3 regions of the Mesorhizobium sp. CC13 genome follow, and region 2 is predicted to be linked to each of the others. Evidence: predicted binding sites of a transcription regulator. Region 2 holds the regulator's gene; each other region holds the start of a gene.
The links. The regulator PhoB, encoded in region 2, activates phosphate uptake and scavenging genes when phosphate is short. The targets are predictions, from matches to a motif close to TGTCATNNANCTGTCAT.
Positions count from the first base shown of each region.

Region 1: the regulator PhoB is predicted to act here: its motif matches at 6,465-6,481, upstream of PV773_RS19570 (LTA synthase family protein).
Region 3: the regulator PhoB is predicted to act here: its motif matches at 3,906-3,922, upstream of PV773_RS19875 (RNA degradosome polyphosphate kinase).

Region 1 is NZ_JARDJI010000017.1:33,784-43,283, reverse strand. It holds gene gmk (guanylate kinase) at 1-505, opposite strand, end outside; gene PV773_RS19600 (YicC/YloC family endoribonuclease) at 512-1,402, opposite strand; gene mltG (endolytic transglycosylase MltG) at 1,430-2,629, opposite strand; gene fabF (beta-ketoacyl-ACP synthase II) at 2,731-3,993, opposite strand; gene PV773_RS19585 (acyl carrier protein) at 4,024-4,260, opposite strand; gene fabG (3-oxoacyl-[acyl-carrier-protein] reductase) at 4,507-5,244, opposite strand; gene fabD (ACP S-malonyltransferase) at 5,296-6,237, opposite strand; gene PV773_RS19570 (LTA synthase family protein) at 6,642-8,495, shown strand; gene rpsF (30S ribosomal protein S6) at 8,804-9,289, shown strand; gene rpsR (30S ribosomal protein S18) at 9,289-9,500, shown strand, end outside.
Region 2 is NZ_JARDJI010000016.1:65,090-74,589, forward strand. It holds gene xylF (D-xylose ABC transporter substrate-binding protein) at 1-25, opposite strand, end outside; gene PV773_RS19150 (ROK family protein) at 279-1,520, shown strand; gene PV773_RS19155 (hypothetical protein) at 1,553-2,275, opposite strand; gene PV773_RS19160 (hypothetical protein) at 2,272-2,745, opposite strand; gene PV773_RS19165 (L,D-transpeptidase) at 2,819-3,622, opposite strand; gene PV773_RS19170 (hypothetical protein) at 3,893-4,237, opposite strand; gene phoB (phosphate regulon transcriptional regulator PhoB) at 4,595-5,284, opposite strand; gene phoU (phosphate signaling complex protein PhoU) at 5,383-6,087, opposite strand; gene pstB (phosphate ABC transporter ATP-binding protein PstB) at 6,126-6,947, opposite strand; gene pstA (phosphate ABC transporter permease PstA) at 6,971-8,287, opposite strand; gene pstC (phosphate ABC transporter permease subunit PstC) at 8,284-9,500, opposite strand, start outside.
Region 3 is NZ_JARDJI010000017.1:86,586-96,085, reverse strand. It holds gene PV773_RS19885 (DoxX family protein) at 1-91, shown strand, start outside; gene ppx (exopolyphosphatase) at 97-1,632, opposite strand; gene PV773_RS19875 (RNA degradosome polyphosphate kinase) at 1,632-3,839, opposite strand; gene PV773_RS19870 (zinc-finger domain-containing protein) at 3,990-4,238, shown strand; gene PV773_RS19865 (FAD-dependent monooxygenase) at 4,249-5,466, shown strand; gene PV773_RS19860 (TIGR02117 family protein) at 5,424-6,134, opposite strand; gene PV773_RS19855 (amino acid ABC transporter ATP-binding protein) at 6,222-7,025, opposite strand; gene PV773_RS19850 (amino acid ABC transporter permease) at 7,049-8,206, opposite strand; gene PV773_RS19845 (amino acid ABC transporter permease) at 8,216-9,406, opposite strand; gene PV773_RS19840 (amino acid ABC transporter substrate-binding protein) at 9,469-9,500, opposite strand, start outside.

The sequences.
Region 1 (9,500 bases), on a different contig from region 2:
AGTGCTCCAGTTCGACCCGGGCGTTGTGCAGCCTAGTCTCGATCACCGAATCCTGGTCCTCGGCGCGGCGGCGCAGGCGCGCCTTTAGCTCGATCATCGATGGCGGCAGGATGAAGATCGAGACGATGTCGGCGCGCATCTTCTCCTTGAGCTGCTCGGCGCCCTGCCAGTCGATGTCGAACAGCATGTCGCGACCCTGCGCCATGGCCAGTTCAGCCGGCTCGCGCGGGGTGGCGTAATAGTTGCCGTGCACCTCGGCCCATTCGAGCAGCGCATCCGAATCGCGCAGCCGCTCGAAGTCGCGCATCGAACGGAAATGATAGTGGATGCCGTCGATCTCGCTGCCGCGGCGGGCGCGTGTCGTCACGCTGACCGACAGTTCGAGACCGGGATCGCTCTCGAGCAGGTTGCGCGCGATCGTCGACTTGCCCGCTCCCGAAGGCGAGGACAGGACGAGCATCAGGCCGCGCCGCCTGATGGCGTTCGAGGGGCTTTCTGCGCTCATGCGCGACTACTCCAGATTCTGAACCTGCTCGCGAAACTGGTCGACCACGGCCTTCAGTTCCAGCCCGATGGCGGTCACCGAGGCAGCATTCGCCTTCGAACATAGAGTATTCGATTCGCGATTGAATTCCTGCGCCAGAAAATCGAGCTTGCGCCCGATTGCGCCGCCCCCGGCGAGCAGGCCGCGCGCCGAGGCGACATGCGTCTTCAGCCGGTCGATCTCCTCGCGGATGTCGGCCTTGGTCGCAAGAAACGCCGCCTCCATGTTCAGCCGCCCCTCGTCGAGCGCCGACGAGGCGTCGAGCAGCAGCCGCACCTGGTCGGCGAGACGCTGGCGGATCGCCGCGGGCTCGCGCGACGGATCCGCCTCGGCCCTGAGCGTGAGCGTCTCGATGGCGGCGACATGTCCTGACAGCAAGGCCCGCAAGGCTTCGCCCTCGGCGCAACGCGCCTGTTCGAGCCCCGCCAGGGACGCATCGAGACAGGCAAGGATCGCCGCGTCGATCGCCGCGCGCTCTTCCTCGGTTTCGACCGCTTCCGGCACGTCGAAGACGCCGCGCAGCGCAAGCAGGCCGTCGGCGCTGGCGGGTGCCGCGCCGAACTGCTCGACCAGGCGATTGGCGAGTTCGGCGACGTCGCGCAGGAACGCCTCGTTGACGACCGGCTGGACCATGGCGCCGCCGGTCCGGCCAACGGTCAGCGTGGCCTGGAAATTGCCGCGCGAGAACCGCTTCTGGACCGCCTGACGCGCCGCCGCCTCGAGCCGTTCGTAGCCTGGCGGCAGGCGCAGGCGAACCTCGGCGCTCTTGCCGTTGACCGACTTCACCTCCCAGGCGATGGCCGTGCCATCATTCTCCGCCGCGGCGCGCGCGAAGCCGGTCATGCTCTGCAGGATCATGTCGACAGCCCGCCCACGGCCTGAGGCCTAGTTCTTCTTCTTGACGGCATTGGTCGTGGTGCCGTCCTTCTTGGCTGCATCATCCGCCTTCTCGTCCTCGACGATATTGCGCTGGAACGCCCGCCAGCGGGCGACGTTCTGGTTGTGCTCTTCGAGCGTCGCGGCGAAGACGTGGCCGCCGCTGCCGTCGGCGACGAAATAGAGATCGTCCGTCTTGGACGGGTTGGCGACGGCCTCCAGCGAGGCGCGGCCGGGGTTGGCGATCGGGGTCGGCGGCAGGCCCTTGATCGTATAGGTGTTGTACGGCGTCGGCTTGTCGATGTCGGAGCGGAATATGGGGCGGTCGGCCGGTTTGCCCTTGCCGCCGAATATACCGTAGATGATCGTCGGGTCCGACTGCAGCCGCATGCCCTTGTTGAGGCGGTTGATGAACACGGCCGCTACGCGCGAGCGCTCGTCGCCGCGGGCGGTTTCCTTTTCGACGATTGAGGCCAGGGTCACGAACTCGTTGACGTCGGCGATGGGCAGGTCGGGCGCCCGCCGGGCCCAGATGCTTTCCACCAGTTCCTTCTGGTCGGACAGCATCTTCTTGACGATCTGCTCGCGCGACGCCCCGCGCGTGAAGCGCTGCGTGTCGGCGGCGAGCGTGCCTTCCGCCGGCAGCTGCGCAGGCATGTCGCCCGTCAGTGCCTCCTGCTCGGCGATGCGCTGCCAGGCCTGCTCGACCGTCAGCCCCTCGGGAATGGTGAGCGAATAGAGCATCGACTTGCCGCTCTTCAAGAGATCCATGATGTCGCGCATCGAGGCGCCGGCCTGGATCTCGTATTCGCCCGCCTTCAGGGCGCCATCGTTGCCGTAGGCGCGCACGCCCAGCCGGAAGATGCGCGCGTCGCTGATCAGGCCGCGGCGCTCGAGCTGGTCGGCGATGTCGGCCACGCCCGTGCTAGGCCTGACCATGAAGGTCGTCGCCACGGTCGCCGGCCCCTGGCCGCTGAATTCCTGCTTACCGAAATAGAGCGCGGCGCCGGCCCCCACGATCAGCAGCATGACCGACGAGACCACGAAGTTCATGAACACGACGATCTGGCTGCGCGAGGCGCGCGAACGCCTGGGCGGCGGCGTGCCGGTTTCCGGGCGCAGCGCTTCCTGGGCCGTCTTCGGAACGATCGGACTCGACGGCGCGGCGCGCGGCGCACCTTCACCCATGCCTGGCGTATTCATGCTCATCTGCCTCGCCACTCCCTCTTGCGAATCCCCGCCGGGAGACTAGGGCGGAATATGGCAAAAATCACGGCGAAGGGGCCTCTCCGGCCGCCTTCCCACAGGCCTCAGCCGTTGTAGCGCCGGAATACCAGCGAAGCGTTGGTGCCGCCGAAGCCGAACGAGTTCGATAGCGCCACGTCGATCTGCCGGGCGCGCGGCTTGTTCGGCACCAGGTCGATGGCCGTCTCGCGCTCGGGGTTGTCCAGGTTGATCGTAGCGGGCGCGATATTGTCGCGCATCGCCAGGATCGAGAAGATCGCCTCGGCCGCGCCCGCTGCACCCAGCAAATGGCCGATCGACGACTTGGTCGAGGACATCGACACCTTGGACGCGGCATGGCCGACCAGGCGCTCGACGGCACCCAGCTCGATCGTGTCGGCCATGGTCGAGGTGCCGTGGGCGTTGATGTAGTCGACGTCGGCGGGCGTCAGGTTGGCGCGCTTGAGGGCGGCCGACATGCAGCGGAACGCGCCGTCGCCGTCCTCGGCCGGGGCGGTGATGTGATGGGCATCGCCGGTCAGGCCGTAACCCACCACCTCGGCATAGATCTTTGCGCCGCGCGCCTTGGCGTGCTCGAGCTCTTCCAGAACGACGACGCCCGCTCCCTCGCCCATGACGAAGCCATCGCGGTCGCGGTCATAGGGGCGCGAAGCCTTCTCGGGCTCGTCGTTGCGATCGGTCGAAAGCGCCTTGCAGGCGGCGAAGCCGGCCAGCGAAAGGCGTGTCACGGGCGCTTCTGCGCCGCCGGCCACCATGACGTCGGCGTCGCCGAACATGATCAGGCGGGCCGCATCGCCGATGGCATGCGCGCCGGTCGAGCAGGCGGTGACCACGGCATGGTTCGGCCCCTTGAGGCCGTGCCGGATCGAAACCTGTCCGGAAACCAGGTTGATGATCTGGCCGGGAATGAAGAAGGGGCTGATGCGGCGCGGGCCGCGCTCCCGAAGGATCAGGGCATTCTCGGCTATGCCGTCGATGCCGCCGATGCCCGAGCCGATCATGACGCCGGTCGCGTTCTGCTCGTCCGGCGTCTTGGGCGCCCAGCCCGAGTCCTTCAACGCCTCGTCGGCGGCCGCGATCCCGTACAGGATGAAGTCGCCGATCTTGCGCAGTTCCTTGGGTTCCAGGAACGCTTCGGGATTGAAGGTACCGTTGCTGCCGTCACCGCGCGGGATGACGTTGGCAATCTTGCAGGGAAGGTCTTCGACCTCGAACTCCGTGATGCGCCTCGCGGCGCTCCGGCCGGAAAGAAGCTCCTTCCAACCGTGCTCGTAGCCCATGCCGAACGGCGAAAGCAGGCCTAGGCCCGTGACGACCACACGCCTCATCGCAGGCATCCCTGACAAGTCTGCAATCGCTTAGGCCGAAGCCTTGTCGATGTACTTCACGGCGTCGCCGACCGTCAGGATGGTCTCGGCCGCGTCATCGGGGATCTCGACGCCGAATTCTTCTTCGAACGCCATAACGAGCTCGACCGTGTCGAGGCTGTCCGCGCCCAGGTCGTCGATGAAGCTTGCAGCTTCCGTCACCTTGTCGGCGTCGACGCCAAGATGTTCGACAACGATCTTCTTGACGCGCTCTGCGGTGTCACTCATGTGGGCATCCTCAGTCTGGTGTTTGTCAGGTCTTCGTTAGCGGGCGGAATGCCGCTAATCAAGTTCAATTCTACGCTTTCCCAAAGCGCTCTGGCAGCGGCCGACTAGCGGTCCAGCCACCTGATGCGGCGCGCCATTACACGAAATCTTTACCGCATCCAAGGGCCAAAAGGCCGGTTTTCCCGGCCTATCGCCGCTTCTTTCGCCCTTTCGGGCCGCATGACGGCCTGAAACGGGCGAAGCTCGTCAGATCATCGCCATGCCGCCGTTGACGTGGATCGTCTGGCCGGTGACGTAGGCGGCCTCGTCGGAAGCGAGATAGGCGACCGCCGAGGCGACTTCCTTTCCCGTGCCCATGCGCTTGGCCGGGATGGCGGCCATGATCGCCTCTTTCTGCTTGTCGTTGAGCTTTTCGGTCATCGCCGATTCGATGAAGCCCGGCGCGACGCAGTTGACGGTGATGTTGCGGGTCGCGATCTCCTGCGCCAGCGACTTGGAGAAGCCGATCATGCCGGCCTTCGAGGCGCAGTAGTTGGTCTGGCCGGGATTGCCGGTCACGCCCACCACCGAGGTGATGTTGATGATGCGCCCATGGCGGCGGCGCATCATCGGGTGCGTCAGTTCGCGGGTAAGCCGGAACATCGCCGTCAGGTTGATCTCGATGACCTGGTCCCAATCGGTGTCCGACATGCGCACGAACAGGCCGTCCTTGGTGATGCCTGCGTTGTTGACCAGGATGTCGACGCCTTCGAGCTCGGCCTCGGCCTTCTGGCCCAGCGCCTTGACCTCGTCGCGGTCGGCGAGGTTGGCCGGGAACAGCCTTACCCGCTCGCCGAGCTCGTTCGCCAGCGCCTCGAGCTTCTCGACGCGGGTGCCGTGCAGGCCGACGATGGCGCCCTGCTTGTGCAGGATGCGGGCGATTTCCTCGCCGATGCCACCGGAAGCGCCGGTGACGAGTGCCTTGCGGCCGGTCAGGTCGAGCATTTTTCCAATCCCCTTGTAAGTACACCCTTCACATGGGTGGGGTCATTGATCTCAGGCAAGCGCTGCAATCGCCGCGTCGACGTCGGCCGGGTTGTTGACGGCGGCCGTCGCGATCTCCTTGTTGATGCGGCGGGCGAGGCCCGACAGCACCTTGCCGGCGCCCACTTCGTAGAGCGTGGTGACGCCGTTCTGGCCGAACCACTCGACCGTCTCGCGCCAGCGCACCTGGCCGGTGACCTGCTCGACGAGGCGGAGGGCGATCTCTTCCGGGTCGGTGATCGGCTGGACCGTGACGTTGGCCACGACCGGCACGACCGGCACGTTCTTCTTCACCGCCGCAAGCGCCTCGCGCATCTTTTCAGCGGCCGGCGCCATCAGCGCCGAGTGGAAGGGCGCCGAGACCTGCAACATCAGCGCGCGCTTGGCGCCCTTTGCGGTGCAAAGTGCAGCGGCGCGCTCGACGGCCGCCTTTTCGCCGGAGATCACCAGCTGGCCGCCGCCATTGTCGTTGGCGATCTGGCACACCGAGCCCTCGGCCGCCTCGGCGCAGGCCGCGTCGACGTCGGCCTGCTCGAGGCCGATGATCGCAGCCATGGCGCCCTGCCCGGCAGGCACCGCCGCCTGCATGGCGTCGCCGCGGATGCGCAGCAGACGCGCCGCATCGGCGACCGAAACGAAACCGGCAGCGGCGAGCGCCGAATATTCGCCGAGCGAATGGCCGGCGACGTAGGCAACCTTGTCCTTGAGCGAGAGGCCACGCGATTCCAGCGCCCGGAAGGCGGCCATCGACACGGCCATCAGCGCCGGCTGGGCGTTGGCCGTCAGCGTCAGCGTCTCCTCCGGGCCTTCCCAGATCAGCTTCGACAGCTTCTCGCCGAGCGCGTCGTCCACTTCCTCGAAGACGCGGCGCGCTTCCGGGAAGGCATCGGCCAGTTCCTTGCCCATGCCAGCGGCCTGGCTGCCCTGCCCCGGGAAAGTAAAAGCGATGGCCATTCTCTGTCTCCTGGCTTCTAGCGCATCGACGACGCGCAGACATCTCCGGGAGCGCAGTTGCGCATCTTGGCGCGCTCCGCCTCCGGAATTTGTGGCTCTGGCGCAATGCGCCCTGTCAAGTCAAGCCTTTAGCGGCACTCGGGCCGAAACGGGTCGACAATCACGCAAGCCGAAACACGAATTGTTGGCCAACGCTTCTCAATTTTGCCATAAGCCCTAGCTTCTGCATGACAGTTTGATGACGTTCAGGTGACGTTCAGGTGACGTCTGCATCTTGCGCCGTCATGACACCGGGGAAGTTCGAGTTGGGAAGTGCAGTCGACAAGGCCGTGAAGGGTGCTGACGACGCGGAGCAGACCGCGCTCGGCCGACGCACCTATGCGCTGGGCGTGCTGCGCTCGGTGATGGTGACGCTCACCGTCTCGGCGGTGCTGGTTTTCGCCATCGAACTCATCGCCCGCGGCTCCTTCGTCGACACGCTGCAGTTCTTCCAGCAGCCCTTCAAGCCGAGCTGGACCACTGTCGCGCTCTTCGCCCTCCTGCTCGTCGGTCTCGACGCCTTGCTCGGCCGGCCGCACAACGGCCTGCTGATCGTCGCCCCGCTGGCGCTGCTCCTGGCCTTCATCGGCCACCAGAAGTCGCTCTATCTCGGCGACCCGCTCTACCCGACCGATTTCCTCTATGCCCGGCAGATCGTCGAGCTGATGCCGCTCCTGGTGCGCGAACGGCCGCTGACCGGCATCGGTATCGCCGTCGGCATCGTCGCCGGCATCTCGCTCTTGGTGTTCGCCTGGCGCTACTGGCGCCGCCGCATGCCGGCGCTGTCCTTCTGGGCGCGCATCTCGCGGCTGGCCATCGCCATTCCGGCGCTCGCCTTCTTCGTCTCGATCATGGATTATGCGACGTTCTCTTGGACGCGCGACCGCCTGCAGATCATCCCGATGATGTGGGACCAGAAGGAGAACTACAACTCCAACGGCTTCGCCATCGCATTCGCGCTGAACGTGCCGATGGCCAAGGTCAACGCCCCGCACGGCTATTCCGCCAAGGCGATCGACGCGATCGCCCGCACCGACGTGGTCGCCTCGCTGCCCGAAGAAAAGCCGGACATCATCGTGGTGATGAGCGAATCCTTCTGGGACCCGACCCGGCTGCCTGGCGTGTCGATCACGCCCGACCCGATTCCCACCGTGCGTGCGACGCGCTCCGGCAACGTGTTCTCGCCCGAATTCGGCGGCATGACCGCCAATGTCGAGTTCGAGGCGCTGACCGGCTTCTCGAACGCCTTCCTGCCCACCGGCAGCATCCCCTACCAGCAATATGTCCGCGCGCCGGTGCCGTCGCTTGCCACCTTCCTGCGCAGCGAAGGCTATGAGACGCGCGCCATCCATCCATTCGCGGGCTGGTTCTGGAATCGCGCCCCGGTCTACAAGGCCTTCGGCTTCGACCGCTTCATGTCCGAGGAAAACATGCCGACGCTCGCAAAGCGCGGGCCGCTGGCTTCGGACGCGGCGCTGACCGAGGAGATCATCCGCCAGGCCGATGCCACCGAGCATCCGTTCTTCTATTTCGCGGTCAGCCTGCAGAGCCATGGCCCCTACGAGCCCAACCGCTACGCCGACGCGACCCACAAGGTCGATGCGCCGACGTCGCCATGGACGCGCGATTCGATCCTGACCTATGCCGAAGGCGCCTCGGACGCCGACCGCGGCTTGCAGCGCCTGATGGACTGGGCGGCCAAGCGCAAGCGCCCGACCGTCATCGCCTTCTTCGGCGACCACCTGCCGCCGCTCGGGGCGGTCTATGTCGAGACCGGCTTCATGAAAGAGCCGGTGGCCAAGCGCAAGGCGCCGATCAACGACATGCTGGCGCAGCACGAGACGCCGCTGGTCGTGTGGTCGAACCGCACCGGCCCGGTGCGCGATCTCGGATCGATCAGCCCGGCCTTCCTGCCGCTGCACGTGCTCGAGACCGCCGGCATCAGCCATCCCTATTACACCGACTTCCTCGGCCGGGTGCATGAGCGTTTCCGCGTCGTCGACCGCAACGTGCTGTTGCCGCGGCTCGGCGCGACCAAGTTCGACTGGTCGCGCGAGAAGGAAATCGATCCGATGATCCGCGATTTCCGCTGGCTGCAGTACGACATGATGTTCGGCAAGCGCCGCGGCGCCAAGGAGTTCTTCCCCGAAACGGTCGACAAGGTCGTGGCCAACCGCGTTCGCTCGCCGCTGTTCCTGCACGACGAGGCGTTCGGCTGAACCCGATCCTGCCGAAAGGCGCCGGATTCGGCGAGAACTTCGCCACGGCCCTTGCATTTTGGGCTCTTTGCCTGTAGACGCCCGCCATCTGCCGGTCCCAGCTGGGGGCTGAACGGAGGGCCGGAGGCTTTCTCGAAAGTCGCCGTGTGAAGCGAAAACGCTTCCGCCTCCCGTGTCTCCGCTCTCGACCGTCTCGTCGTGCTCCTTTCTTCCCCTGAGGAGGCCGCAAGGCCCTCGAAGGGTCAGGGAGGTCGCAGAGGCTCTAGCCGCCGGGACCGGAAGATGGAAACGAAGAAAGGCAAAGAACTATGGCTCTTTACGAACATGTGTTTCTTGCCCGTCAGGACCTCTCGCAGCAGCAGGTCGATGCGCTTGTCGAACACTACAAGGGCATCATCACTGCAGCCGGCGGGTCGGTTGGCCGGGTCGAGAACTGGGGACTGAAGTCCCTCACCTACCGCATCAACAAGAACCGCAAGGCGTACTACACGCTCATGGACATCACCGCTCCGTCGGCTGCCGTCAAGGAAGTCGAGCGCCAGCAGGGCCTGTCCGAAGACGTCCTGCGCTTCATGACCGTCAAGGTCGAGGCGCATGAGGAAGGCGTGTCCGCCATGATGCAGAAGCGCGAAGAGCGCTCCGAGCGTGGCGAACGCGGTGGCTTCGGCGACCGTCCGCGCTTCGGCGACCGCGACCGTGGCGACCGTGGTCCGCGCAGCTTCGGCGACCGCGATGGCGGTGGTGATCGTGGCCCGCGCCGTCCGCGCGAAGGTGTTGAAGGGGGTGCAGAATAATGGTCGACATCAATCAGATCCCGACCCGTCGTCCGTTCCACCGCCGTCGCAAGACCTGCCCGTTCTCCGGCGCCAACGCCCCGAAGATCGACTACAAGGACGTGCGTCTGCTGCAGCGCTACATCTCCGAGCGCGGCAAGATCGTGCCGTCGCGCATCACCGCCGTCAGCCAGAAGAAGCAGCGTGAACTCGCCCAGGCGATCAAGCGCGC
Region 2 (9,500 bases):
GGATGGCGGTCGTAAACTTCTTCATGATTTCCTCCCTGCGCCCTCGGGCGCGCTGCTTTTGCCATAGCCCTTGGAGAAGCTCTTTTTTTCGAGCCTCGAAAAAATACTGTATCAACGGTCGACCGGTGTCAACCGCCTTTCAACTGGCCTCCCTATTTTTTTCGGATCACGAAATAAATAAAGACATTTGGTTTGGCTTCTGTCACAATCAATAATGCGTGAGAGTCAGCCTGCCCTCCGGTCACCATGGCGACTCTTCGCCGGGAGGAAGCGAACTCATGTCGGTCGGAATTCGTCACGACGATCTCAGGAAGCGCAACCGCGCCATGGTCATTTCCGCGGTGCGCCGCGCCGGCCAGCCGTCGCGCACCGAGATCGCGGCGACCACCGGCCTCAGCCATTCGACCATCTCCACCATTTCCTCCGACCTCATCGCCGAAGGCATCCTGGCGGAATCGAAGGGTAGCGAGCCCGCGCTCCTGAAGCGCGGCAGGCCCCAGGTCGGCCTGGCGCTCGATCCCGGCGCCGCGACCATCGTGGCGGTGGTGCTCTCGCTCAACAGCCTTTCGGCCGCCGTCATCGACTATGCCGGCAACACCATCGTCGCCGAGACCCGCCGCCTCGTCACCCAGCGCATGCAGGCCGAAGCCCTGGTCGAGGAGTGCATCGGCATGGTGCGCAGGCTGACCGAACGTTGCGGCGAGGCCGCGGGCACGGTGCTGCGCATCGCCGTGGCCGTCCAGGGCGTCACCGATTCGGGCTCCCGCAAGCTCCTGTGGTCGCCCATCACGCCGCACGACGACATTCCCTTCGCCGACCGGCTGGAGCAGGAATTCGGCGTGCCGGTGACGGTCGAGAACGACTGCAACATGATCGCTGAGGCGCTGCGCTGGCGCGACCCCTCGCGCTATCGCGACGACTTCATCGCCATCCTGCTCTCGCACGGCATCGGCATGGGGCTGGTCGTCAAGGGCGAGCTCTTCACCGGCACCCAGTCCTCGGGCGCGGAGTTCGGCCACATGATCCACCGCCCCGACGGCGCGCTCTGCCGCTGCGGCCGGCGCGGCTGCATCGAGGCCTATGCCGGCAACTACGCGATCTGGCGCAACGCCAGGCTCGGCGACGAGAACGCCGAACCGCTCGCCGACCTCTCGGACGAGGACATCATCGCCCTGGCCGATGCCGCCCGCGACCATGACGGCCCGGAGCGGGAAGCCTTCCGCAAGGCGGGCGAGGCGATCGGCTTCGGCCTCGGCTCCATGTTCGCGCTCTTCGACCCCGCCCCGCTTGCCTTCGTCGGCGTCGGCGCCACCGCCTTCGATGTCATGGAGCCATATGTGCGGTCCGCGATCGCCAAGACGGCGGGCGGCACCCACTCCAGGGCGATCTCCTTCGACACCATGCCCAACGAGGTGCCGCTCATCCGCGAAGGCTGCATGATGCGCGCCCTGCTCTATGTCGACGACGAGATCTTCGCACCCGGCACGGCCCTTCGCCGTGCCCAGGCGGGCGTCGCCTGACCGTCCCTGCCCGGTCAGGCGCTGGACGGCCATCACCTCGAACTGTTCCTTTTCTTGCCCCAGGTCGAAACAAAGGCCGCGGCACGCAGCAAGAGCACCGACAGTATCGCCGCCACGAAGGGCCACTGCAGCGGGTTCGGCTCGGGCGTCGGGCGATGGAAGCTCAGGAAGTGCATGAACAGGAAGTAGGCCGTGTGCACCAGGGCGAGCCCCCACAGCACCGTTGCGCCGTTCTGCAGGAACTTCCAGACCGAAGTCCCGAGCAGGCGGATCGACCGGTCGTTCGAGGTGAACATGAGCATGAGCGCGTAGGCCAGCGCGGCAATGCCGATCAGGTTGGCAAGCCCGAAGCCCTGCTGGAACATCACGTACTCGCCCGTCTGCGGGATGATTTCGTAGCCGAAAAGCCGCGCGAAATCCCACTCGACCCAGCCGCCGAGGATGATGACCGTATGCACGGCCGCCAGAAGCGTCGCGTAGATTCCGGTTTCGCGCCGATAGGCAACCGCCCGCAGCAACGCCGGCCACAGGCGCGCCCCTGGCCCGATCGACATGGTGATCACCAGGAGCGCCAGCGAAGCGTCCGCGAAGGCGCGGTTCCACCGGTGCATCGGGCTCCACTGCCCGTGAACGACGGCAAATCCATAGATCAGCGCCGCCGAAACGCCGATGACGACGAGATGGCGAAGCAGCATCCGGCGCCAGGCAAGAGGGACGAGGCCGGCGCGGACGGGAGCGGCGGGGATATCGGTCACTTGGGATACTCCAGTTGCGTTGGGTCAGCGGCATCCGCGCGACGAGCGCGCAGCTCGTGCCATGAAGCGATGGCGAGGAGCGCTATGCCGAGCGCGGAAATCAATGGGCGGATCGGGTCGAACCACATCAGCAGGAATTCGCTCCCGAACAGAAGCATGAGGACCTTGTTGCAGGTCGGGCAGGCGATGCCGATGAAGCCCGTCACGCCGCCTATCCCCGCGCGGCGCACCGAGCAGACGGGGCGCCGAACGGCGATGTAGAGCCCCGAGAACGCCGACATGACCACCAGGGCGGGCAGTTCCCAGCCCGCGACGGCGGTCATCCGGACGAAGAACGGATTGTCCCAGAGCGCCGAAACGGTTCCGAGCGCGGCGAAGGTCAACGCGGCCGCGGCCGCGCCCTTCAGGATGGCGCGTCCATGCGAACCGATGGCGATTCCGCGCCCCAAGGCACTGATGCGGGTATTCATGTCGGATCTGCTCCATGTCTGCCGGGCGGCAATGCGCAGCCGCCCGGCGAGGACCTCAGGGGTGACCGTCGTATCAGCCGGCCTGCGGGGCGGGCGCGCTGCCGCCGGCGACCTCGTGGGTGTGGGGTTGGGTCGGGTCGCCCAGCACGAGTATGGGAGACTGGCTGGGCACCCGGTCGTACAGATCGATGATGTCCTGGTTCATCAGGCGGACGCAGCCGCTCGAAACCGCCTTGCCGATGGTCCAGTACTCCGGCGTTCCGTGGACACGGTAGAGCGTATCGACCTTGCCCTGGAAGACGTAGAGGGCCCGCGCGCCCAGCGGGTTCGTCAGGCCGGGCGGCATGCCGCCCCGGTCGGCGCTCCACTGGGCGAGGTTCGGCTGACGCGAGATCATCTCGTCCGGCGGCGTCCACTTCGGCCATTCCTGCTTCCAGCCGATACGGCCCCTGCCCGCCCAGGTGAAGCCGGCCCGGCCAAGTCCGACGCCGTAGCGCATGGCCTTGCCGCCCGGCTGGACGAGGTAGAGGTAGAAATTATCCGTATCGACGACGAGCGTTCCGACCGGCTCTTCGGTGGCATAGTCGACCTGCCGCCTATAGTAGCGGCTCGGCACCTTCTTCAGGTCGACCGCGGGAATGGGGAACCGCTCGTTCGGGAGCGGGCCGTACATCGCAAGGGCATTGGCGTCGGCGACCGGCGCCGGTTCGACCGGTGCCTTTGCCACCGGCGCGGCCGATTCCTGGGTGCTGACGCAGCCGGACACGACAAGCGTCCCCAGGCTCGCCGCACCGGTGAGGAAGCGTCGGCGGCTCAGGGCCGGGCCGTCTCCCGCGACGGGCTCCGCGGCGTTGGTTTCTATTGTGTCTGTGTTCATTAGGCAGTCTCCTGGACTCATTTCTTTCATTCAGGTCGACGCGGGGTCAGGGAGGTCGGCCCCGGTCGTGATCAGGCGAATGCAACCATCGGCACCGATCAGCCGATCGATGACGGCGCATGCGCGCTTGGGATGATCCGGCATTTCGCGGCGCGATTGCCACGAGCAGGCGTGCGGGCGACGGGCGGGTTCGGGAGGTCATCCTCTTCCCCTTCGCAGCTGACTTCGAACGGCTTCGTCGGCGTGGACCGAGGAGCGATCGGTTGAAAATCAGGCAGCGATGGGCGGCCGCAACAGCGATGCGGTCGACCCGACGCGCAGCAGGAGGTCTGGAAGCAGCATCACAGCCGCGGCGCGGAACGGCGCGGCAGGCTCGACGTGGGTCAGCCAGGCAGGACATTCGCCCAGGCAGTGCAGGCTGGCGAGGCTTTCGGCGGACAATTCGACGGTGCAGCGGTCCGGGGACGGCATGCACTCGTCGGCGACGGCAGTGATTTCCGCCTGCGCGGCCACCCTCGGCAACTCGGCAGAAAAGTTCATGCCTTCGGCCGCTGCCCGTTCGAGGGACAGTCCGTTGAGAATGGTGACCAACACCAGGAAGATGGCCGACAGCAAGTTACGCACGGCGTCCCAGCTAGCATGAAAAGTGGCAATTTTGAGTATTGCCGCAATCAATAAATTGTCATCTCAAGACAAATTCTGGTTGTCTTTGCTACTGATTGGGAACCTGTATCGACGATACAAGCATCCCATAACTGGAATCTTTGTATTGTACAGCGCCAGACCGAACACGTTGGGCTGCAATGATTTGAGCGCCGCAAAATGCTGGAACGGCATGGCGGCGCCACGCATCGGCGCGACAGCTCAGGTGCCGCCGGCTGTCGCGAACGCTACGAGCGCGCAGCGGCCCCTGTGACATTGGGACACTGGCCAGGTTGATCGTCCAGCCGGCGCGATGCCGTTTGCCGGCAGCTATTCTTCCCGGATGGCGTAGCCGGCGCCGCGGATGGTGCGGATCACGTCCGGCATGCGGCCGTTGTTGACGGCCTTGCGCAGGCGCCCGACATGCACGTCGACGGTGCGCTCGTCGATGTAGATCGTCTCGCCCCAGACATTGTCGAGCAGCTGGCTGCGCGAGAACACGCGGCCGGGATGGCGCATCATGAATTCGAGCAGGCGGAACTCCGTCGGCCCGAGCTTGATCTCGCTCTTCTTGCGATAGACCCGGTGCGACTCGCGGTCGAGCACGATGTCTCCGACCTTGAGCACCGAAGACAGCACCTCGGGCTTGGCGCGGCGCAGCAGCGCCTTCACCCGCGCCATGAACTCCGGCGTCGAGAACGGCTTCACCAGATAGTCGTCGGCGCCGGTGGAAAGCCCGCGCACCCGGTCGCTTTCCTCGCCGCGGGCCGTCAGCATGATGATCGGCAGCCGTTCGGTCTCGGGGCGCATCCTCAGCCGGCGGCAGAGCTCGATGCCGGAAAGCGCCGGCACCATCCAGTCGAGCACCAAAAGGTCGGGCACGTTTTCCTGCAGCCGCAGTTCGGCCTCGTCGCCGCGCGTCACCACTTCCACCTGGTAGCCTTCGGCCTCGAGGTTGTAGCGCAGCAGCACGCCGAGGGGCTCTTCGTCCTCGACGACCATGACCTTGGGAGCGATCATCGCCTATACCTTGTCCTGGCGCACGGCCCGGTTCGGACCATGCGCTGATTTAACCTGTGCAGCGCCCCCGCGCCAAACGCATGCGGTTGCGGAAGACGTCAGGCCGACATGGGCGACGTGGTTTCGTCGACCTTCGGCCGATTGAGCGGCAGCTGCGTGCCGGTGACCACGAAATAGGCGTTCTCGGCGATGTTGGTGACATGGTCGCCGATGCGCTCGAGGTTCTTGGCGCAGAACAGGAGATGCGTGCAGGCGGTGATGTTGCGCGGATCCTCCATCATGTAGGTCAGGAGCTCGCGGAACACGGCCGTGTATTGTACGTCGACCTTCTGGTCGTCGGTGCGCAGGTTCTTGAGGCCTTCGGCGTCGCGCGCGACATAGAGATCGACCACGCCGCGCACCTGGCCGAGCACCAGCTGCGCCATGGCGTCGATCGAATGCGACAGATTGCGCGGCATCGCCGACTGGCCGACCGCGCCCACCCGCTTGGCGATGTTCTTGGCGAGATCGCCGATGCGCTCGAGGTCGCCCGCCATGCGGATCGCGCCGACCACGGCGCGCAGGTCCTGGGCCATCGGCTGGCGCTTGGCGATCAGCGTGATCGCGCTGTTGTCGAGATCGCGCTGCCTGGCGTCCATGATGGTGTCGTCGGCAATGACGTTCTGCGCCAGCGGCTGGTCGGACGAAAGCAGCGCGCGGATGGCGTTCGCCACCATCGTGGCCGACAGGTCGCCCATGTCGCGGATGACCTGGTCGACGTGCTGGAGTTCCTCGTCGAAGGACCGGACTGTGTGCTCGCCCATGATCGTATCCTCGTCTTTGTGATCGGAGCGGCGTCCACTCAGCCGAAGCGGCCGGTGATGTAGTCCTGCGTCCGCTTGTCGTCGGGGTTGGTGAACATCTTGTCGGTCGGGCCTTCCTCGACCAGGTAGCCGAGATGGAACATCGCGGTCCGCTGCGACACGCGCGCCGCCTGCTGCATCGAATGGGTCACGATGACGATGGTGAAGTTCTCGCGCAGTTCGTCGATCAGTTCCTCCACCTTGGCGGTGGCGATCGGATCGAGCGCCGAGCACGGCTCGTCCATCAGGATCACTTCGGGCGACACCGCGATCGCGCGGGCGATGCACAGGCGCTGCTGCTGGCCGCCGGACAGGCCGGTGCCGGCTTCGTGCAGGCGGTCCTTGACCTCGTTCCAGAGCGCCGCCCGCTGCAGGCTTTTCTCGACGATCTGGTCGAGATCGGCCTTGGACTTGGCGAGGCCGTGGATGCGCGGGCCGTAGGCGACGTTCTCGTAGATCGTCTTCGGGAACGGATTCGGCTTCTGGAACACCATGCCGACGCGGGCGCGCAGCTCGACGACGTCGATCTTGGGATCGTAGATGTCCTCGCTGTCGAGGGTGATCTTGCCACCGACGCGGGCGCTGTCGATGGTGTCGTTCATGCGGTTGAGGCAGCGCAGGAAGGTCGACTTGCCGCAGCCCGACGGCCCGATCAGCGCGGTGACCTGGTTCTCGCGGACGTCCAGGTCGACGCCGAAGAGCGCCTGCTTCTCGCCGTAGTGCACGGTCACATTGTCGCCGCGCATCTTGATGAGTTCGTTGGGTCTGTTCATCTCGGCGTTCACCGCGTTTTCGAGGGTTTTCTCGCTCATGATGTTCATAGAGGGGTGCTCCTTGTCCACGCCTACCAGCGCCGCTCGAAACGCCGCCTGAGAACGATGGCGACGATGTTCATGGCCATGAGGAAGACCAGCAGGATGATGATGGCGCCCGACATGCGCTCGACGAAGGCGCGTTCGGCCTCGTTCGCCCACATGTAGATCTGCACCGGCAGCGCCGTCGCCGGGTCGAAGGGGGTTTTCGGATAGTCGGCCACGAAGGCCACCATGCCGATGAGCAGCAGCGGCGCCGTCTCGCCCAGCGCGCGCGCCAGGCCGATGATGGTGCCGGTCAGAATGCCGGGCGCAGCCAGCGGCAGCACGTGCTGGAACACCATCTGCATCTTCGAGGCGCCGAGTCCGAGCGCGGCCGAGCGGATCGACGGCGGCACCGCGGCAAGCGCCGCGCGGGTGGCGATGATGATCGTCGGCAGCGTCATCAGCGTCAGCACCAGGCCGCCGACGAAGGACGCCGAGCGCGGCAGGCCGAGGAAGTTGATGAACACGGCGAGGCCGAGCAGGCCGAAGACGATCGACGGCACCGCGGCGAGGTTGTTGATGTTCACCTCGATCAGGTCGGTGAAGCGGTTCTTCTTGGCGAATTCCTCGAGATATATCGAGGCGGCGACGCCGATGGGCAGGGCGAGCAGCAGCACGATGCCCATCATGAAGAACGAGCCGATGATGGCCACGCCCAGGCCCGAACTCTCGGGACGGCTGGAGGCGCCGAAGCTGAACAGGCCCGTGTTGAAATGCTCGCTCATGGCGCCTTCGGCCTCGAGCTTGTTCATCCACTCGACCTGCTGGTCCGAAACCTTGCGGCGGCTCTCCGGCACGCTGAGGTCGATCTGGCCCTTATAGGCCGAGTCCATGTTCGCCGCGGCGAGGATGTCGACGTTGCGCGTGGTGCCGATCACCGAGGGGTCGGCAGCCACGATGGCGCGGAGCTGCACCCGCGAGCCCTCGGACAGGAAGCCCTTGAGCTTGCGCACCGTGGCGCGGTCCTTCGGGTCGATGCCGAGCTTTTCGATCAGTGCGTTCTCGGCGAGCTTCGGATAGTTGGCCGTGATCAGCACGTCCGGATCGGTGGCCCGCTTGTTGTCGGGGTCGATGATCTTTTCGTCGAAGCTGATCGGCAGCGTCACCGTCGTCTGCCAGAAGGCGGTGTAGCCCTTGGTTACGATCGAGCCGAGCATGATCGCCAGGAACGCCAGGCCGACGGCGATCGCCAGCACCCCGTAGAGGCGGAACCGGCGTTCGGCGGCGTAGCGCTTCCTGAGGCCGATGTCGCGGCGCGCGGGCGCGGTCGAACTGGTCAGCGTGTCGAGCGAAATATCGGTCATTCGTACTGCTCCCGGTACTTCCGGACGATGTAGAGCGCGACGATGTTCATCACCAAGGTCAGTGCGAACAGCGTGATGCCGAGCGCGAAGGCGACGAGCGTCTGCGGGGTGTTGAACTCCAGGTCGCCCGTCAGCTGGTTGACGATCTTGACCGTGATGGTCGTCATCGCCTCGAACGGGTTGAGCGTCAGGTTGGCCGCCACGCCGGCCGCCAGCACCACGATCATCGTCTCGCCGATGGCGCGCGAGGCGGTGAGCAGGATGGCGCCGACGATGCCCGGCAACGCGGCCGGCAGGACGACGCGCTTGATCGTTTCGGAGCGCGTGGCGCCGAGGCCCAGCGAGCCGTCGCGCAGGGCGCGCGGCACTGCCGTTATGATGTCGTCGGAGAGCGACGAGACGACCGGGATCAGCATGACGCCCATCACCAGGCCGGCGGTCAGGATCGACTGCGCCTGGATGAAGGGCGTGCCGCCGGCAAGGGCAGCACTGATGTCGCGCAGGAACGGCCCGAGGGCCACCAGCGCGAAGATGCCGTAGACGATGGTCGGGATGCCGGCCAGCAGCTCCAGCGCCGGCTTGACCAGCGCGCGTACCTTGGGCGCGGCGTATTCGGACATGTAGACGGCCGACATCAGCCCGATCGGCACGGCGACGAGGAGCGCCACGAAGGCGATGTAGAGCGTGCCGGCGAGAAGCGGGATCAAGCCGAACTGGCCCTCCGCGCCACCGGAGCCGGCGGCGGCGAAGCGGGGATCCCAGACCGTGCCGAAGAAGAAGCTCATCGGCGACACCTTCTCGAAGAAGGCGATGGTCTGGAACAGCATCGACAGCACGATGCCGATCGTGGTCACGATCGCGATGGTGGAGGCCCCGACCAGGCCGCCCAGCATGATCTGTTCGACGTTGTTGCGCGCCCGGGTACGCGGGCTGATCCTGCTCAGCCCGTAGACCGAGCCGATCAGCGCCACGCCGATGGAAACGATCGCGGAGATCAGGTTCAGCCGGTCGGCGGTGCGGTTGGTCTCGACCGCGATCGGGATCATGTAGTCCTGCGTGTCGGGGGCCAGCGCGACGCCGTTGGCCGAAAGCATCGGCTGCAGTTCGGCGAAGGTCTGGGGCAGCGCGACCCGCTCCTTGTCGTCGAGGCGGTTGAGCCCGCTGGCGAGGCTCTTCACCAGCCCTGCGGCCAGGTCTTCATGCGCCACCGTGC
Region 3 (9,500 bases), on a different contig from region 2:
GCAGGCGTTGATGAAGGACATCGCCACCGCCGGCGGCCTGCTGGCGCTGTCGGTGGCCGGGGCGGGAGCCTTTTCCCTGGACCGCGGCTGAGCGGGCTACTTCACCGCAACGCTCGGGCCGTCCTCGACGGCCAGCACCAGCTTGCGCCCGGTCACTTTGGCCAGTTGCGCCAGCCGTCCGGCCGGCCGTTCGCCGTAGAGCTGGCCGAAGGCCGCGGGGATGATCAGCGCCAGAACGCCGTTGCCCTTGTCCTCCCAGCGCAGCTTGGGCATGACGCCCGGCATGGACGCGGTAAGCAGATAGACCACGCGCATCATCGCACCGAGGACGCGGGCCCGCTCGAGGTAGCGCGGCGTAGCCAGTTCCTTGAGTTCCGGGGCGAAGCTTTCGTTGAAGACGCCATCGTGGCGGAACAGGTTGGCGAGGGCGAGGAAGGCACGTCCCGGGTGGTCGACCCCGATGAACGACGCATGGGCGATGATATTGAGCGATTGCCGCCCGCGGTACTCAGGGTGCGCGCGCCAGCCGATGTCGGCGAGCAGGCAGGCGGCGTGACGGTAGCGCGCCTCCTCGTCGGTCTCGTCCAGGCCGAAGGCGACGAAGGACTTGCGCGTCCACTCGGTCAGCTCGTGCGCGTGACGCACCGAGCGTGCGCGCAGCAGCGCCAGTTCTTCGGCGGCGGAGATCAGCGGGTCGGAGCGCCGCTCCTCGTCGTTCAGCAGCGAATAGAGGAAGCCCTCGCGCACGCCGAGCGCCGAAACCACCACATTGGTCGGCTCCATGGCGGTGACGATCTCGTTGAGCACGGCCGCACCGTAAGGCAGGAGCGCGCGACGGTTCTTCGACACGCCCTCGATGCCCTTGATCTTTTCGACGTCGCCGCGCGCTACCTGGCGCAGGAACGGCACCAGGCTCGCCGGGTCCATCCGGTAGTGGTGCATCACTTCCAGCGGATAGCCGGTGGTGTTCATGTGCAGGCGGGCAAGGTTTCGCCAGGTGCCGCCGACGGCATAGAAAGTTCTGCCGCGACCAACGTTGAGCAGCTTCGCACGCGCAAGCTCGGTGCGGGCGATCCTGGCGGCCTGCGCCAGCGATCCCTTCGACATATCCTGCAGCCTGAGGCCGCCGAGCGGCAGGGTGATGCCGTCGCCGATGGCCTCGCCCCTGACGTCGACCAGTTCGAGACTGCCGCCGCCAAGGTCGCCTGCGATGCCGTCGGCCGGGTGGAAGCCGGAGATCACGCCCAAGGCAGAGAAATAGGCCTCCTCGCGGCCGGTCAGCACCCTGATCTCGGTCCCCAGCACTTCCTCGGCGCGGTGGATGAAGTCGGGCCCGTTCACCGCCTCGCGGGCGGCGGCGGTCGCCAGCACATACATCCTGTCTGCGCCGGCCTGTTCCGACAGCGCGCGAAAACGGCGGAACTCCTCCATCGAGCGCGTCACGCCCTCGGGGTCGAGCTTGCCGGTGGAGACGATGCCGCGGCCGAGGCCGGCCAGCATTTTTTCATTGAACAGCAGGGTCGGCGAGCGCGCCAACCCTTCATAGACCACGAGACGAATGGAGTTCGAGCCGATATCGATGATCGACAGCGGTCGGCGATCCTTGAGCCGGCCCTGCGAGAGTTCCGCCATCAGCCGGCCGCCGCCTCCGCCTTCTTGCGGCGCTTGAACTGCGCGATGCGCTTGGGCGCATGAGACTTCAGCGCGTCACCCCGTCCGGAAAGGCTCGGATTGGTCATGAAATATTCCTGCGCATTGAACGGCTCTTCGCCCTCGTCCAGCGTCACCCGGCGAGAGGTACCATCCGCCAATACTTCGAAACTTTGCTGGTTGTCCATGATGTTTCCCAGCATGACCTGGCCGAGCACCTGTTCATGCACCGTCGAGTGCATGGCAATCGGCACCATGCATTCGACCCGTCGGTCGAGGTTGCGCGGCATCAGATCCGCCGAACTGATGTAGACGATCGCCTCGTCCGAAGGCAGGCCGTGGCCGTTGCCGAAGCAATAGATGCGGCTGTGCTCGAGGAAGCGGCCGACGATCGATTTCACGCGGATATTTTCCGACAGGCCGGGAACCTGCGGCCTGAGGCAGCAGATGCCGCGCACGACGAGGTCGATCTCGACGCCGGCTCGGCTCGCCTCGTAGAGCGCATCGATGATGAGCGGATCGACGAGAGCGTTCATCTTCATCCAGATCTGCGCCGGCTTGCCTGCTCGGGCATGCTCGACCTCGTCGGCGATGTGCTTGAGGATGCGGCTCCTCAGCGTATAGGGCGACAGCGCGATGCACATTTCATCGGCCGGCTCGGCGTAACCGGTGATGAAGTTGAATATCTGGGCCACGTCCCGGGCGATCGCCGAGTCGGTGGTGAAGAAGGACAGGTCGGTGTAGATGCGGGCGGTGATCGGGTGGTAGTTGCCGGTGCCGAGATGCACGTAGTTGCGCAGCCGGCCGTCCTCGCGGCGCACCACCAGCGACATCTTGGCGTGGGTCTTGAGTTCCAGGAAGCCGAAGACCACCTGCACGCCGGCGCGCTCGAGGTCGCGCGCCCAGCGGATGTTGGCCTCCTCGTCGAAGCGCGCCTTGAGCTCGACCAGGGCCGTCACCGACTTGCCGGCCTCGGCCGCGTCGATCAGGGCGCGGACGATCGGGCTGTCGTTCGAGGTGCGGTAGAGCGTCTGCTTGATCGCCACCACCTCTGGGTCCATCGCCGCCTGGCGCAGGAACTGCACCACCACGTCGAAGGATTCGTAAGGGTGGTGGACGACGAAATCCTTCTCGCGGATCGCCGCGAAGCAATCGCCGCGGTGGTCGCGAATGCGCTCGGGGAAGCGCGGATTGAAGGGCGGGAACTTGAGGTCGTCGCGCGCGACCGCCACGATCTCGGATATCTGGTTGATGGCCAGCGGCCCGCTCAGCACGCTGACCCGGCTCGCCGAGACCCCAAGTTCGCCGGCGACGAACTCACGCAGTTCGGCCGGCATCTGGCTGTCGAACTCGATGCGGATGACCGAGCCGCGGCGCCGGCGCTTCAACGCGGTCTCGAACAGCCGCACGAGGTCCTCCGATTCCTCCTCGACCTCGATATCGCTATCTCGGATGATCTGGAACGTGCCGGAACCCTTGACCTCGTAGCCCGGGAACAGCTTGCCGATGAACAGGTTGACCGTCTCCTCGATCGGGATGAAGCGCACCGCGCGCTTGCGGTCCGGCAGGCGGATATAGCGCTTGAGCGCCACCGGCAGGCGCAGCAGGGCGGTCATCTCCTCGCCGTTCTTGCGGTGGCGGAGCTGCAGCGCGATCGAGAAGCCGAGATTGGGGATGAAGGGGAACGGGTGCGCCGGGTCGATCGACAGCGGCGTCAGCACCGGAAAGATCTGCTCCATGAAGTGCTCTTCGAGCCACTTCTTCTCGTCCTTGGCGAGGGCCGCCGCCGATATGCTCTCGATGCCCTCGAGCTTGAGCAGTTCCATGAGGCTCGAGAGGCTCTTCTGCTGGTCCTCCTGCAGCCGTTCGACCTCGTGCAGCAACTGGTCCAGCTGCTGCTGCGGGGTGCGGCCGTCGGGGCTGCGGATCGCGATGCCCTCACGAACCTGGCCCGCGAGACCCGCGACGCGCACCATGAAGAACTCGTCGAGATTGCCGGCCGAGATCGACAGGAAGCGGACGCGTTCGAGCAGCGGATGGTTCGGGTTCTGCGACTGCTCGAGCACGCGCCGGTTGAACTGCAGCCAGGAGAATTCGCGATTGACGAAGCGGTCAGGGTTGCCGTCGACCGGCCCGGTCGGCGACTTGTCGTTCACGAAATCGGTATGCACCGGCCTCAATTGATTCATGGACAACCCTTCCCCACTGCCGCGCTCGCCGCTTATCCGGCTCAGATTATCCTCTGACAGGCAATTGCGACAGTTTCATTTCAGCATCTTGCAAACCCGTCCCTAATGATACAAACGCTCTCGGAGAAGGTTTCTCAGACGGAGAAAATGATGGCCGGCGGCTCCATTCCCCACTTCCAGAACGACGCTGGACATGCCGTGATCGAGATCGGCGTGAAGGAGTTCATGTGCGTGGGCGCCAACCCGCCCTTCGACCATCCGCATGTCTACCTCGACATGGGCGCGGATTCCGAAAAGGTCTGCCCCTACTGCTCGACGCTCTATCGCTACTCGGCGAAGCTGAAGGCCACCGAAACCCTGCCCGCCGGCTGCCTCTACGTGGCCGACCGCGCCGCCTGACCCAATCGCCATGAGATCGCGGCAGGTCGTCATCGCCGGCGCGGGCGTCGCCGGTCTCACCGCCGCGCTCGCCTTTGCCAGGAAAGGCCTTGGGGTCCGCGTCCTCGAACGCGCAGCGGCGCTCGAAGAAGTCGGCGCCGGCCTGCAACTGTCCCCCAACGCAACCCGCATCCTCGGTCGCCTCGGCGCGCTCGACCTCGTGCGGCCGTCGACCGTGCAGCCCGAAGCCATCGTCCTTCGCGATGCCGCGTCGCTCAAGGAGCTTGCCCGGGTCCCACTCGGCGCGTCCGCCGAGCTGAGGTGGCAATCGCCCTATCTCGTGGCCCACCGCGCCGACCTGCAGCACGCCCTGCTGATGGCCGCCCAACAAAATCCCCTCATCGAGATCAGCACCGGCGCAACGGTGGCAGGGGCCGCAGTCGATGGACGGGCAGTCAAGGTCGGCGTCGAGCATGACGGCAATGCCGTGTCGCTTGAGGCCGAGATGCTCGTGGCGGCGGATGGGGTCTGGTCGCACAGCCGCCGACTTGTCGGCCCGAACGAACGGAGCCGCTTCGCCGGCGAGCTGGCATGGCGCACGACCATCGCCGCCGACAGCGCGGCCGGCCGCAGCTTTGCATCCCTCGGCTCGATGCAGGCAGTGACGACCTTCCTCCATCGCGGCTTCCACATGGTCGCCTATCCGATCCGCGCTGGAGCCGCGATCAACCTCGTCGCCTTCACGCCCGGCGCGGCGATCGCCGAACAGTGGTCGGGCGAGACGGATGCCGACGCGCTGAAGCGCGCCTCGCGGGGGAGCGCGCCTGCGCTCACGGCGTTGCTCGACCACGCCGGGCCGTGGACGGTGTGGCCGCTGCACACGGTCGACAGCGCCAGGCCATGGACCGCCTCCGACCGCATCGTGCTGATCGGCGACGCGGCGCACGCCATGACGCCCTTCGCCGCCCAGGGTGCCGCCATGGCGATCGAGGATGCCTACACGCTGGCCGACGTCGTGGCTTCGCCACGATACGCGCACGGGCTTTCGCAGTGGGAGGTGGCGCGCAAGGCGCGCATCGCCAGGGTGGCGCGGCGCGGCCGGCTGAACCACATGGCCTGGCACGCCTCGGGCCCCGTCGCCCTGGCGCGCAATCTTTTCCTCGGCATCAAGTCCGCCGACAGCCTCGCCGCCGACATGGACTGGCTCTATGGCTGGAGGCCGCCCGGCTGGTCCGAAGCGGAATTGTAGAGGTCGAGCGACCAACCGAGCGTGACCGGCAGCGGGTTCCACCAGCCCGTCGTCAGGCCGGCCTTCCGCAACGCCGCCGCCGCCCAGGTGTTGCAGCCGGCAAGAGCCGTGAAGTAGCCGTTCGCCTCAAAGAAGGCGTCGGTGTCGCCATAACCAGCACCGGCGATCCGCTGGACGCCGCGATCGTCACGCTGGAAGCTCGCAGCAATGAAGTCGAGCATCGCATCGAACTCGGTTTTACCGACCTCGAAGCGCGATACCGCCGGGTGAGCCATGCCGACCTCGCCCATCACGTCGACATGCAAGGCCGAGCGATCGAGGGTGAGCGCCTTGAGCAGCGGGCCCGGCTTGAGCTCCGCCCAGGTCGGGGTTTCGAGATAGAATGCCCGGCTGCCCCAGCCGAACACCAGATAGCGTGCGCCGGGAGCATCCGCGGGCATGCCTTCATCGGCCAGAAAGCCGAATTTTTGCAGCACCGATTCGTCGATGGGCACGGCGATGTCGGTATGGATCGGATTGGTCAGCACCAAAAGGTGCCGTCCTCCGGTGGCCGCCGGCGCGCCGCCGATCAGGGGCCGCGGCACCAGCGTGCCGAGGCCAACCGCCACAACCACCACCAGTACCGCCCAGCCAAGAAGCCGAACGCCCCGTCCCGCCCTCACACCCATCGCGCCCTCCCGCACGTTGCTACAACCACAACAAAAGAGCCCGGCCGAATTACGGCCGGGCTCTCATGTATCAGCGGTGCCGGTTTCCTAATGCAGGATCTGGCTGAGGAACAGCTTGGTGCGTTCGTGGCGGGGATGGTCGAAGAACTCGGCCGGCGTGTTCTCCTCGACGATCTGGCCCTGGTCCATGAAGATCACCCGGTTGGCGACCTTGCGCGCAAAGCCCATCTCGTGGGTCACGCACAGCATGGTCATGCCCTCTTCGGCGAGGCCGACCATGGTCTCCAGCACCTCCTTGATCATCTCCGGATCGAGCGCCGAGGTCGGCTCGTCGAACAGCATGATGCGCGGGTTCATGCACAGAGACCGAGCGATCGCCACGCGCTGCTGCTGGCCGCCCGACAGCTGGCCCGGATATTTGTTGGCCTGCTCGGGGATCTTGACCCGACGCAGGAAGTGCATCGCCTGCTCTTCCGCCTGCTTCTTCGGGGTCTTGCGCACCCAGATCGGCGCCAGCGTGCAGTTCTCCAGGATGGTCAGGTGCGGGAAAAGGTTGAAGTGCTGGAACACCATGCCGACCTCGCGGCGGACCTCGTCGATCTTCTTGAGATCATTGGTCAGTTCCTTGCCGTCGACGATGATCTTGCCCTTCTGGTGTTCCTCCAGCCGGTTGATGCAGCGGATCATCGTCGACTTGCCCGAGCCGGACGGGCCGCAGATGACGATGCGCTCGCCGCGCATCACCTTCAGGTTGATGTCCTTGAGCACGTTGAACTCGCCATACCATTTGTGCATGCCGACGATGTCGATGGCGACATCGGTGTCCGACACGTGCATCTTCTTGACGTCGACCCTCAGCTCCTCGGCGCTGACTGCGTTTTCAGTGGCCATAGGCCGGTACCCCTTTCATTGCCTTAACGCTTGTGACCGGTGTCGAGCCGGTGCTCCATGTAGATAGAATAGCGCGACATGCCGAAGCAGAAAATCCAGAACACGAGCGCGGCGAAGACCAGGCCCGAAGCCGGTGTCTGCGGCGACGCCCATGCCGCGTCCGAGAAGTTCTGGCGCACGACGCCGAGCAAGTCGAACATCGAGATGATGTAGACGAGGCTGGTGTCCTTGAACATGCCGATGAAGGTGTTGACGATGCCGGGGATGACCAGCTTCAACGCCTGCGGCAGCACGATCAGCCCCATCTTCTGCCAATAGCTCAGGCCGAGCGAGTCGGCGCCCTCGTACTGGCCCTTGGGGATCGCCTGCAGGCCGCCGCGCACCACCTCCGCCATATAGGCCGAGGCGAACAGCGACACGCCGATCAGTGCGCGCAGGAACTTGTCGAAGGTCACACCCGCCGGCAGGAACAGCGGCAGCATGACGCTCGCCATGAACAGCACCGTAATCAGCGGCACGCCGCGCACCGTCTCGATGAAGATCACGCACAGCATCTTCACCACCGGCATCTTCGAGCGCCTGCCGAGCGCCAGCAAGATGCCGAGCGGCAGCGACACGACGATGCCGACGAAGGACAGGCTGAGCGTCACCAGCAGGCCGCCCCACAGCGGTGTCTCGACATGCGGAAGGCCGAACACGCCACCCACCAGCAGGAAGAAGGCCACCACCGGGAAGACCAGGAACAGCAGGATCGCGTTCAGGCCCTTGCGCGGAGCCCGCGGGATCAGCAGCGGCACGAGCAGGCCCACGAACATGATCGCCACGAGGATGACGCGCCAGCGTTCGTCGAGCGGGTAGCGGCCGAACATGAACTGGCCGAACTTGGCCGTCACGAAGGCCCAGCAGGCGCCGGACCACCCTTCGGGGTGGATGCCGCCCTGCGCCACCGTCGCGCAGAAGGTGCGATCGGTGCCCGTCCATTGCGCCTGGATCAGCGCCCAGTTGATCAGCGGCGGCACGATGGCGACGACCAGCAGCAGGCCGAGGATCGTCAGGACCGAATCGAACGGATTGGCGAATAGGTTCTTGCGAATCCAGGCGACCGGCCCGCGCTCCCGCGGGGGTGCGGGCTGCGGCAGCGCCATTTCGGTGCGGACGTAGCTCAAGTCGGTTTGCGACATGTCCGCCTCCTACCTTTCCACCAGCGCCATCTTGGCGTTGAACCAGTTCATGAAAGCGGAGGTGATCAGGCTGAGCCCGAGATAGACGACCATCCAGATCACCACGATCTCGATCGCCTGCCCGGTCTGGTTGAGCACCGTTCCTCCAACCGCGACCAGGTCCGGATAGCCGATGGCGATCGCCAGCGACGAGTTCTTGGTCAGGTTCAGATACTGGCTGGTGAGCGGCGGGATGATGATGCGCAGGGCCTGCGGCACCACGACCAGCCTGAGCGCCTGCCCCGACCTCAGCCCAAGCGCGGCCGACGCCTCGCTCTGGCCCTTGCTCACGCCCCTGATGCCTGCCCGCACGATCTCGGCGATGAAGGCTGCCGTATAGAAGGACAAGGCCAGATAGAGCGACAGGAACTCGGGCTTCACCTGCAGGCCGCCGGTCAGGTTGAAGGTCGACTTCTGCGGGAAGTCGAAGCTCAGCGGAGCACCCATGGCGAGCAGCGCCAGCAGCGGCAGACCGACGATCAGGGCGATCGAGGTCCACAGCACCGGGAACGCCTGGCCGGTCGCCATCTGCCTTTGCCTGGCGGCGCGGGCCACGAAGACCGACATGGCAATGCCGAGCAGGAATGCAACCGGGATCAGCCAGCTCCCCTCACCCCACACCAGCTTCGGGAAATAGAAACCGCGGCTGTTGAGGTAGGAGCCGAAGGGCAGTTCGATGCTGTCCCGCGGCAGCGGCAGCACCGACAGCACGCCGAAATACCAGAAGAAGATCACCAGCAGCGGCGGGATGTTGCGGAAAAGCTCGACATAGACGGTGCAGATCTTGCGGATCAGCCAGTTGTTGGCCAGCCGCCCGATGCCGATGAGGAAGCCGAGGATCGACGCCGTCACGACGCCGGCCAGCGCTACGACGACGGTGTTCAGCAGACCGACCAGCAGCGCCCGCTTGTAGGTCGAATCCGAATCGAAGGCGATCAGCGTGTCGCTGACGTCGAAGCCGGCGCGACCGTTGAGGAAGCCGTAGCCGGACGCGATGTTGGCGCGCCTGAGATTTTCGGCGGTGTTGCCGACGATCCACCAGACGAGCGCCACAAGCACGGCGACGACGAGTACCTGGAAGAAGATGCCACGCACCTTCGGGTCGTAGAGGAGCGACGCGCGGCCGCTCCCTACGTCATGGGAAATGTCCTGCGTAGCCATCGGAAGTCCCTCTGACAGAGTCCCGAGAGGCGGTCATGCCGCCTCTCGGACCAGACTTCGGATCAGCGGATCGGCGGCGCGTACTGCAGTCCGC